Regions from separate parts of the Shewanella sp. MEBiC00475 genome, predicted to be linked through region 2. Evidence: predicted binding sites of a transcription regulator. Region 2 holds the regulator's gene; the other holds the start of a gene.
The links. Region 2 encodes ArgR, which controls arginine synthesis, uptake and breakdown. Its sites were predicted from a motif close to ANTGAATANNTATTCANT; they were not measured.
Positions count from the first base shown of each region.

Region 1: a site for ArgR is predicted at 1,590-1,607, ahead of FCN25_RS15765 (OadG family transporter subunit). Genes of this name have one in related genera too.

Region 1 covers NZ_CP039928.1:3,527,226-3,531,655, forward strand. The annotation lists tRNA gene FCN25_RS15735 (tRNA-Ser) at 449-540, shown strand; tRNA gene FCN25_RS15740 (tRNA-Arg) at 563-639, shown strand; tRNA gene FCN25_RS15745 (tRNA-Arg) at 667-743, shown strand; tRNA gene FCN25_RS15750 (tRNA-Arg) at 770-846, shown strand; tRNA gene FCN25_RS15755 (tRNA-Ser) at 855-946, shown strand; tRNA gene FCN25_RS15760 (tRNA-Arg) at 1,026-1,102, shown strand; gene FCN25_RS15765 (OadG family transporter subunit) at 1,739-1,987, shown strand; gene oadA (sodium-extruding oxaloacetate decarboxylase subunit alpha) at 2,001-3,773, shown strand; gene FCN25_RS15775 (sodium ion-translocating decarboxylase subunit beta) at 3,783-4,430, shown strand, end outside.
Region 2 covers NZ_CP039928.1:3,034,061-3,038,490, reverse strand. The annotation lists gene FCN25_RS13595 (hypothetical protein) at 1-150, opposite strand, end outside; gene FCN25_RS13590 (GNAT family N-acetyltransferase) at 212-760, opposite strand; gene FCN25_RS13585 (hypothetical protein) at 764-982, opposite strand; gene FCN25_RS13580 (META domain-containing protein) at 1,105-1,530, shown strand; gene argR (transcriptional regulator ArgR) at 1,697-2,167, shown strand; gene FCN25_RS13570 (Dyp-type peroxidase) at 2,230-3,168, opposite strand; gene FCN25_RS13565 (ABC transporter ATP-binding protein) at 3,423-4,430, opposite strand, start outside.

The sequences.
Region 1 (4,430 bases), 490 kb from region 2:
CACTTTTATGTATTAATAAATGTGAAATTTCAGTGATTAACAGGTTTTGTTACCAGCCTAGCATTCAAATTATTTTGATTATTCTCGATTCAAGGCTTATGTCGCATTATTTGACTTTTTATATGCATTAGCACAATACAATCAATACAAACCCAGCCATTATTTATTAATGTTTGTGGAATAGGGATTTTGTAAAAACAACATGGTAAGTTCAATAATGCCCTGAAAGATGCAATTTAGTAAAAAGGTAAACTTGCCACAATCACGAGCGACTTAATGAAGCTGATATTGTTGGTGATGATGTGAATAGTTATAAAAAGTAATGCAGTTTTCATGACTATTTGAGGCTATTATCTCCAATGTGCTTAAAAACACTCCAAATGAAGTTAGGTTTCCTAAAAAGGGTTTGACTTATTTTCGTCAAACAGTAATATGTGCGCCAAGAAACGGAGAGGTGGCCGAGTGGCCGAAGGCGCTCCCCTGCTAAGGGAGTATGGGCTTTAAATCCCATCGAGGGTTCGAATCCCTCCTTCTCCGCCATTTCTTACAATAGATATACGATGCGGATGTAGCTCAGCTGGATAGAGTACCTGGCTACGAACCAGGCGGTCGGAGGTTCGACTCCTCCCATCCGCACCATTATCTATTAAAGTGTTAAATATGAATGCGCGTGTAGCTCAGCTGGATAGAGTACCTGGCTACGAACCAGGCGGTCGGAGGTTCGACTCCTCCCACGCGCACCATTCATATTTCACTAAACCCAATTTATGCGCGTGTAGCTCAGCTGGATAGAGTACCTGGCTACGAACCAGGCGGTCGGAGGTTCGACTCCTCCCACGCGCACCATTTATTGCGGAGAGGTGGCCGAGTGGCCGAAGGCGCTCCCCTGCTAAGGGAGTATGGGCTTTAAATCCCATCGAGGGTTCGAATCCCTCCTTCTCCGCCATTCATTCATATGTAATGTTGGTATTTTTTTATCGTACTAACTATAGCAATGCATTTGAATGATATGTTGTACCGATTTTGCGCGTGTAGCTCAGCTGGATAGAGTACCTGGCTACGAACCAGGCGGTCGGAGGTTCGACTCCTCCCACGCGCACCATAATAAAAAAAGCCCTGCATTTATGCAGGGCTTTTTTTATGTTAATTTGTCCCGTCCTGAGATAAGTTGACACTTACCCCCTCAAATTATCTTCATCATTAGATGCTTCTTAGTCATATCGTTGTGTATCTGACTTAGCCGCCTTTTGTTATTACATCTTTATTCATTGTGTTTGTTTGATTGAGAATATTTATGTATATGTTTGCGTCTGTTTAGCGGTAAGTGATGTTGTTTCATGCTTATTGATGATGAATTTATTATTTAGCTATCAGAAAATGCTACTTAGTTATGGGATCTTCATTTTATCGGCTTTATTTTTACTGATTGTATAGTTGCACTGTCTTTGTGCATGTCACTTGGTAAGACCAATTTACAAAAAGATAGCATTATTGTGGTATATTGTTTATATTTTGTGACAAGATTTTGAGCTGATGTCCCGCAAGTGGGGGGATTCAGCTCATAAAAACCTGAATTAAATAAAGCTTGAGTTGAATATTTATGCTTGCTGAATTAGCGCTTGTTTAATAGGTAAGTCAAATAGGTGTGGTGAATTGATAAATATTAATTCTTGCACCGATTTAGCGCGCCTAAACCAACTTATCTTAATTTAACTGTTTGACAAAAAAGTGAGGACACATGACATCAATATCTGAGCAGTTATCCGATGCGCTGGGCATTATGATAATGGGCATGGGCTTAGTGTTTATCTTTTTAAGTATGTTGATCATCGGTATTGGTATTGTTGCTAAGCTTTTCCCTGCGCCTATAGCGGCAGCTACAGCTGCGCCTGCAACTGCAATACCCAGAGCACCGGCTCAGGTAGCTTTAAATCCTAAGCTAGTTGCCGCAATCACCTCTGCGATACATCAATACCGCGCGAAATAAATTTGGAGTCATTATGAGCAAGCCATTAGCACTAACCGATGTCGTCCTGCGTGACGCACACCAATCAATACTGGCAACACGTTTACGCCTCGACGATATGATACCTATCGCGCCGTTATTAGACAAAGTGGGGTTTTGGTCACTTGAGTCATGGGGGGGGGCAACGTTTGACTCTTGTATTCGTTATCTTGGTGAGGATCCTTGGGACCGCATTCGTGAACTAAAAAAAGTCATGCCTAATACACCGCAGCAAATGTTACTGCGAGGGCAAAATTTATTAGGCTATCGTCATTATGCTGACGATGTTGTTACACGATTCGTTGAACGTGCTCACACCAATGGCGTAGATGTATTCCGTATTTTTGACGCAATGAATGATGTACGTAACCTTGAAACCGCAGTTAAAGCAGTTAAAAACGTTGGCGGACATGCGCAAGGGACGATTTCGTTCACTACTAGCCCTATTCATACGATTGATACTTGGGTCGACATGGCAAAGCGTTTAGAAGACATGGGCGCCGATTCATTATGTATTAAAGATATGGCGGGTTTACTTAAACCGATGCAAGCCTATGAGTTAATCAGTCGCCTAAAATCACAAACTGATTTAATGGTATCGATGCATTGTCATGCGACAACGGGTTTAAGCACTGCTACATACCAAAAAGCCATTGAAGCTGGGGTTGATGTGCTTGACACTGCAATATCTTCAATGAGCCAAACCTATGGGCACAGTGCCACAGAAACCTTAGTGGCAATGGTTGAAGATACTGACAGAGCAACCGGTTACGATATGGTGTTGTTAGAAGAGATAGCCGCTTATTTTCGTGAAGTACGTAAAAAGTATGTGCGTTTCGAAGGTGCACTTAAAGGTATCGATTCACGTATTTTGCGTGCTCAGGTACCTGGCGGTATGTTGACTAACATGGAAAACCAATTAAAAGAGCAGGGTGCAGCAGACAAAATGGATGCCGTGCTTGAAGAGATCCCTCGGGTGCGTGAAGATCTTGGCTTCTTACCTTTAGTTACGCCTACCTCGCAAATTGTTGGTTCACAGTCGGTGATCAACGTGCTGATGGGTGAACGTTACAAGTCGATGACCAAAGAGACTGAAGGCGTTCTAAAAGGCGAATATGGTGCGACGCCGGCGCCAGTTAACGCCGAGTTGCAAGCCAGAGTGCTAAAGGGTGAACAGCCTATTACCTGTCGTCCAGCAGATTTGATTGCACCAGAACTTGATAAGTTACGTGTAGAACTTACAAAAACAGCTAAAGAGCAGGGCTTTAGCCTAGCAGCTGAATCTGATGATGATGTGATGACTTACGCGTTGTTCAATCAAATTGGTCTTAAATTTCTTAAAAATCGTGGCAACCCGGATGCGTTTGAGCCTGTCCCAAGTGCAGATGATTTACAAGTGAAAGCCGATAAAGGTCCACAAACGTATACCGTTGACGTAGAGGGGCAACATTTTGTCGTCGAAGTGAGCGAAGGTGGCGAAATAGGGCATATCGCGCCAGTCTCAGCTGCACCAGTTGCCATGGTTCCTGTGGCTTCAGCGCCTGTTGGCGAAGTTAAATGCACTATGGCTGCACCGTTATCGGGAAATATTTTCAAAGTGTTAGTTAATAATGGTCAAGCGGTTAAAACTGGTGAAGTGATCATTATCTTGGAAGCGATGAAAATGGAAACCGAAATTCGTGCTCAAGAAGATGGTGTTGTAACTCAGTTAGCGGTTAAGCAGGGTGACAGTGTAACTGTAGGTTCAACATTGTTATCACTAGCATAAGAGGTCGAAATGGAAGGATTACTGGCTTTTTGGGCTGAAACGGGTGTGGCTAACTTTACTGGTGGCCAACTGCTGATGATGGCTGTTGGTTGTTTATTGTTATTTCTAGCTATAATTAAAGGTTTTGAGCCGTTATTATTATTACCTATTGGGTTTGGTGCCATATTAGCTAACATTCCTAATGCAGGTTTCACCGATGAAGGTGGTTTGCTGTATTACGCTTATCATGTCGGCATTGAAACTGGGGTGTTCCCATTGCTCATATTCATGGGGGTAGGTGCATTAACTGATTTTGGGGCGCTAATTGCTAACCCTAAAACACTTTTGTTAGGGGCTGCGGCACAATTTGGTATTTTCTCTACCTTAATTGGTGCTATAGCGCTGAATCTTGTACCTGGATTTGAGTTTAGTATGCAAGATGCTGCTGCTATTGCCATCATTGGCGGTGCAGATGGTCCAACTGCAATTTTCTTAGCCTCTAAGTTGGCGCCAGAGTTACTAGGCGCGATTGCCGTTGCTGCATATTCATATATGGCGCTAGTGCCATTAATTCAGCCGCCGATAATGAAACTGCTCACCACTAAAGCTGAACGCGAAATTAAAATGGAACAATTGCGTGAAGTCAGTAAGAAAGAGAAAATTATCTTTCCACTGATG
Region 2 (4,430 bases):
ATTAACCGCATCTTGAAAGTGCGCTTCAATACATTGATACGGTTCCCCAGCATCAGACAGTACTGCAGCAATTAACTTCACGTTGTCAAACGCCGAAAGCCTTAAGCTTAGGTATGGTGCAAAAAGTGTTTCAAAATCAATGTTCGTCATATTATTAATAAGTAACCATGTTGATGTAAACTCATTTTAACTGCTTAGCCTATGTTGCTAATCAAGCAATATTACTCGTCGCAAGTAAGTAATAATCACGTTGCTCAAAGCTAAATTGATCAATCTCTGTCATTGCCGCTTTTTGTTTATGCGCAGCCAATGAACGAGCGTTGTCGGCGGCGACATAGGTCACCATAAATGGAAAAGTATCACGTACTTGCCGTTTTAATTCACTCACTAACGCCGCGAAAATACCTTGACCACGCTTCGACTCTTGAATCCAAACGGGGCCATATTGACAAGAGTTAGTTGTTGATATTGCTTGACCATTTAAATCGGCAAACTTAATTTTTTGAATAATATGGCGGTATAAAGGTTGTGCGGAAAAAAATGACCATTTTGCAGCCATTACATAACCAACAATATGCCCTTGTTCTTCTGCGACAAGAAACCAATGTTGATTAATTAACTGAATAACCTCACCTTTTCTCAGCGAATGAGCATGTAGTTGGCTATTAGAGTCTAACAACTCATCATCAACATGAGCACGCTCTAACTGCACTATGGCAGCAACATCGGTTAATAACGCCTTACGGATAATAAATGACAATGATTATTCCTTTGACTCTGAATTGGGAGATTGATTCTTAGCCCATTCTATCACTAGCGCAACAGGTAACGGAGACATAATTAATGTGCCCACACCAATAAGTAAAGCGATAACCAACATGCCGCTGACTTGTTGAGCAAGATCACTTTGCCAGTATAGTCCTACGCCCAGCAACAACATGATTACCCCAACAAAATGCAATACTTTGACTATTTTGATCATTTGAGACTCTTTAATAGGTTAAATAATGTTAATTCATCCAAAACATTACATTTATTTACTCTTTTATTACTGTTCAAGTAGTAGAATAACCGCAATGTTTTCGTTTTTGGACCCATCTCAGCATGATAAAGCATATTCTCGGCGCCACTGTAATATTTTTAGGCCTTAGTGCTTGCCAAAGCCAACCACAAGTTGTCTCTAATGAACAATTAATGGGTCGTTGGCATGTAGACGTTGTCCTCGATACTCCAACCATTAATAATAGCCCAGCAAATTTAGTGTTTGCCCCAAATGGTCAGCTAACAGGTAATAATAGTTGTAATCAATTTTCTGGTCATTACGCTCAGCAAGGTAACTTACTGCAACTGGCTCCGTCAGATTCAACCATGAAAGCTTGTGTCGATAGCTTAATGACTCAAGAAGCTGATCTGATGAAGGCGATATCATTAGTGCAGCAAATTGATTTTTCAAAAGGAAAACTCAATTTATTATCAAAAAAGGGTGATACGTTATTGGTACTAACAAAGCAATCGTTACCCTTATCTTAAATCCATCGTTTAAATAAATCATCGGATTGGCTATAAGTGTCAGCTTAAATTTCCACTATAAAAATGAATTTTTATTCAACTATTTTGATTCTTTCTTGACTTAATAAGTCAATCTATTCAAAATGTGCTAGTTTTTTGAATAATAACTATAAGTTGAATTATCACTATGCCAGCGACAAGAAATCAGGATGAGCTCGTGCGAACTTTTAAAGCGATTCTCAAAGAGGAACGTTTTGGAAGCCAAAGCGAGATTGTTATTGCGCTTCAAGCCGAAGGATTCGGTAATATTAATCAATCTAAAGTATCTCGCATGCTCAGCAAGTTTGGTGCTGTGCGAACTCGAAATGCTAAGCAAGAAATGGTGTATTGTCTTCCTGCCGAGCTAGGAGTCCCTACTGCAGGTAGCCCCGTTAAAAACTTAGTACTGGATGTTGATCATAATCAAGCCATGATAGTGGTCAGAACCAGCCCTGGTGCAGCGCAGTTAATTGCACGTTTGCTTGATTCAATAGGCAAGCCTGAAGGGATATTAGGTACTATTGCAGGCGATGATACTATTTTCATTTGCCCTGCAAGTATAAAAACTATCGATGATACATTAGAAACAGTTAGATCTTTATTCAATTATAGTGAATAAAAAACCATTCCAATAAAAAAGCAATGCCATGGCATTGCTTTTTTATTATCTAAAATTAGCGTTTAGGCATCATCGAATTGAATTAAAAAATCCAGCGATGGCACAAAGAATGATGACCCAGTCAATGCTTTAGTAAACAACATTAAATGGTCATGATTTCCATCGCTATCGCCATGTACCATACTCCGAAGCATTTTTTCAAAATGTTCAGGGGTGCGGCAGACAGAAATAAATACCAACCCTTGTTCTCTCGTTGAACCATAAGGCATACTTTGACGTAAAATCTCTAATGAGTTTCCTTGCGGATCCTTTAAATTGACTCGTTTAGTATGACTGGTTAACGGCTTATCTTCTGATTCGTACTCAATATCATCAGCTTTGGTACGGCCATATATATCTTCTTGTTTTTTTACAGGTAAACGATGCCATTTACTTAAGTTATGCAGATATTTTTGTACATGAACATAACTACCTGAAACAAACTTTTCGTCTTCATCACCGACAAGTGCAACCTGTTGACGATGGCGTCCTTTAGGGTTTTCTGTACCATCAACAAAACCCATTAAATCACGGCTGTCCATAAATCGAAAACCGCGCTCTTCATCTACTAATTCAACCAAATCTTCAAACATCTGGTTAATTTCATTGGCAACAAGATGCAAAATATCATAACGATCACAACGGATATGAACAAACAAATCATATTCCATTGCAGGTGCATCACGATTACCTTCATTCATAGCAGGAAAAGGTTTTAATAATGCAGGACGAGCGTCTGGATAAAAGGTATCCCAAAAATTAGCCCCAATACCCACAAAGCCATTAAATGCACTGTCGGTATATTGATCTGTGAGTTCGTAAATGTATTGTGCCACATTAGCAATAGATGGACGTAATTGCTCTTCAACACCATCGTTGGCATTAAACATCAAATACACACTGTGTAAATTCCCTTCTGCGCAAATCCCTAACTGTTCACGAGGCATAACTTGGTTACCCATATTTACTTATCCACCTTAATACTTTCTGTCGGCCTAAATGGTGATAACTTAATACTGGATGCTATTAAAAAACGAATAGCACCTCTGATCAATTTCATTAATCAGTAGCTTATCTTAATCAAATGTAAATTTCTTTAAGTGTATTCACATTTAGCTTATTTGTAAGTCACATTTTACTTAAATAAGTTTAGATAAGAGATTGATCATCAGTCACATTCATCAAATGGAGATCAAATGATACAGACTGTTGAGCGTTAATTAAAAATCACCAGAGGATGCGCGGCAATAACAACATTCACCCGTTGACCAGGCATTAATATTGTTGATTGACTGTTTATATCCAAAACATTATCGCCAATTTGAACTTGATAATGACATACAGTGCCAAGAAAATGCCTTTGGACAATACAACCATTACCTTCGATATTGGAATGTAATTCAATTTGCTGTGGTCGCAGTAATAAATGTCCTTGGCTACCAATAGGCAGAGACAACACTTCTGTACTGTTTAGGTATCCTAAAGAATACTGTACTTGATAATTGGAAGTGACCGTAATCGGTAAATAATTTCCCGAACCTAAAAAGTCGGCTACATAGCGATCTGTCGGCGCAGAGTAAAGGGTTTCGGCTTTACCATGCTGTATAATGGCGCCATTTTTAAACAAAGCCAGTTTATCGGCAAACACAAATGCTTCGTCTTTACTGTGGGTAACAAACACCGCACTCACATTACGTTGCTTCAATATGGCACGAATTTCCAACATCATATCGTTACGAACTTGTGCATCAATATTAGAAAAAGGCTCGTCGAGTAATAATAATTTCGGTTGATAAGCTAATGCACGCGCAATCGATACTCGCTGTTGTTGCCCGCCAGATAATTCATGAGGATAACGAGATGACAATCCCGTTAATTTAACCAGCTCAAGCATTTCTTCTAACCGAGTTAACCGCTCCGCACGATTGAGTTCGTTAACGCCAAATAATATATTTTCAGCCACAGTTAAATGGGGAAATAGAGCATAGTCTTGAAAAATCATGCCTATACCACGCTGCTCACTCGCAACGAACACACCATCACCACTCAAAACTTGACCATTGATCCTAATACAACCTTCACTAATGGCTTGTAAGCCTGCTATCGCACGCAATAGTGTTGTTTTACCACAACCACTAGGACCCAATAGTGCAACTATTTCACCCTGTTCTAATATAAGATTTAAATGGCGCAATACAACTTGGCCTTGATAATCACTGCAGAC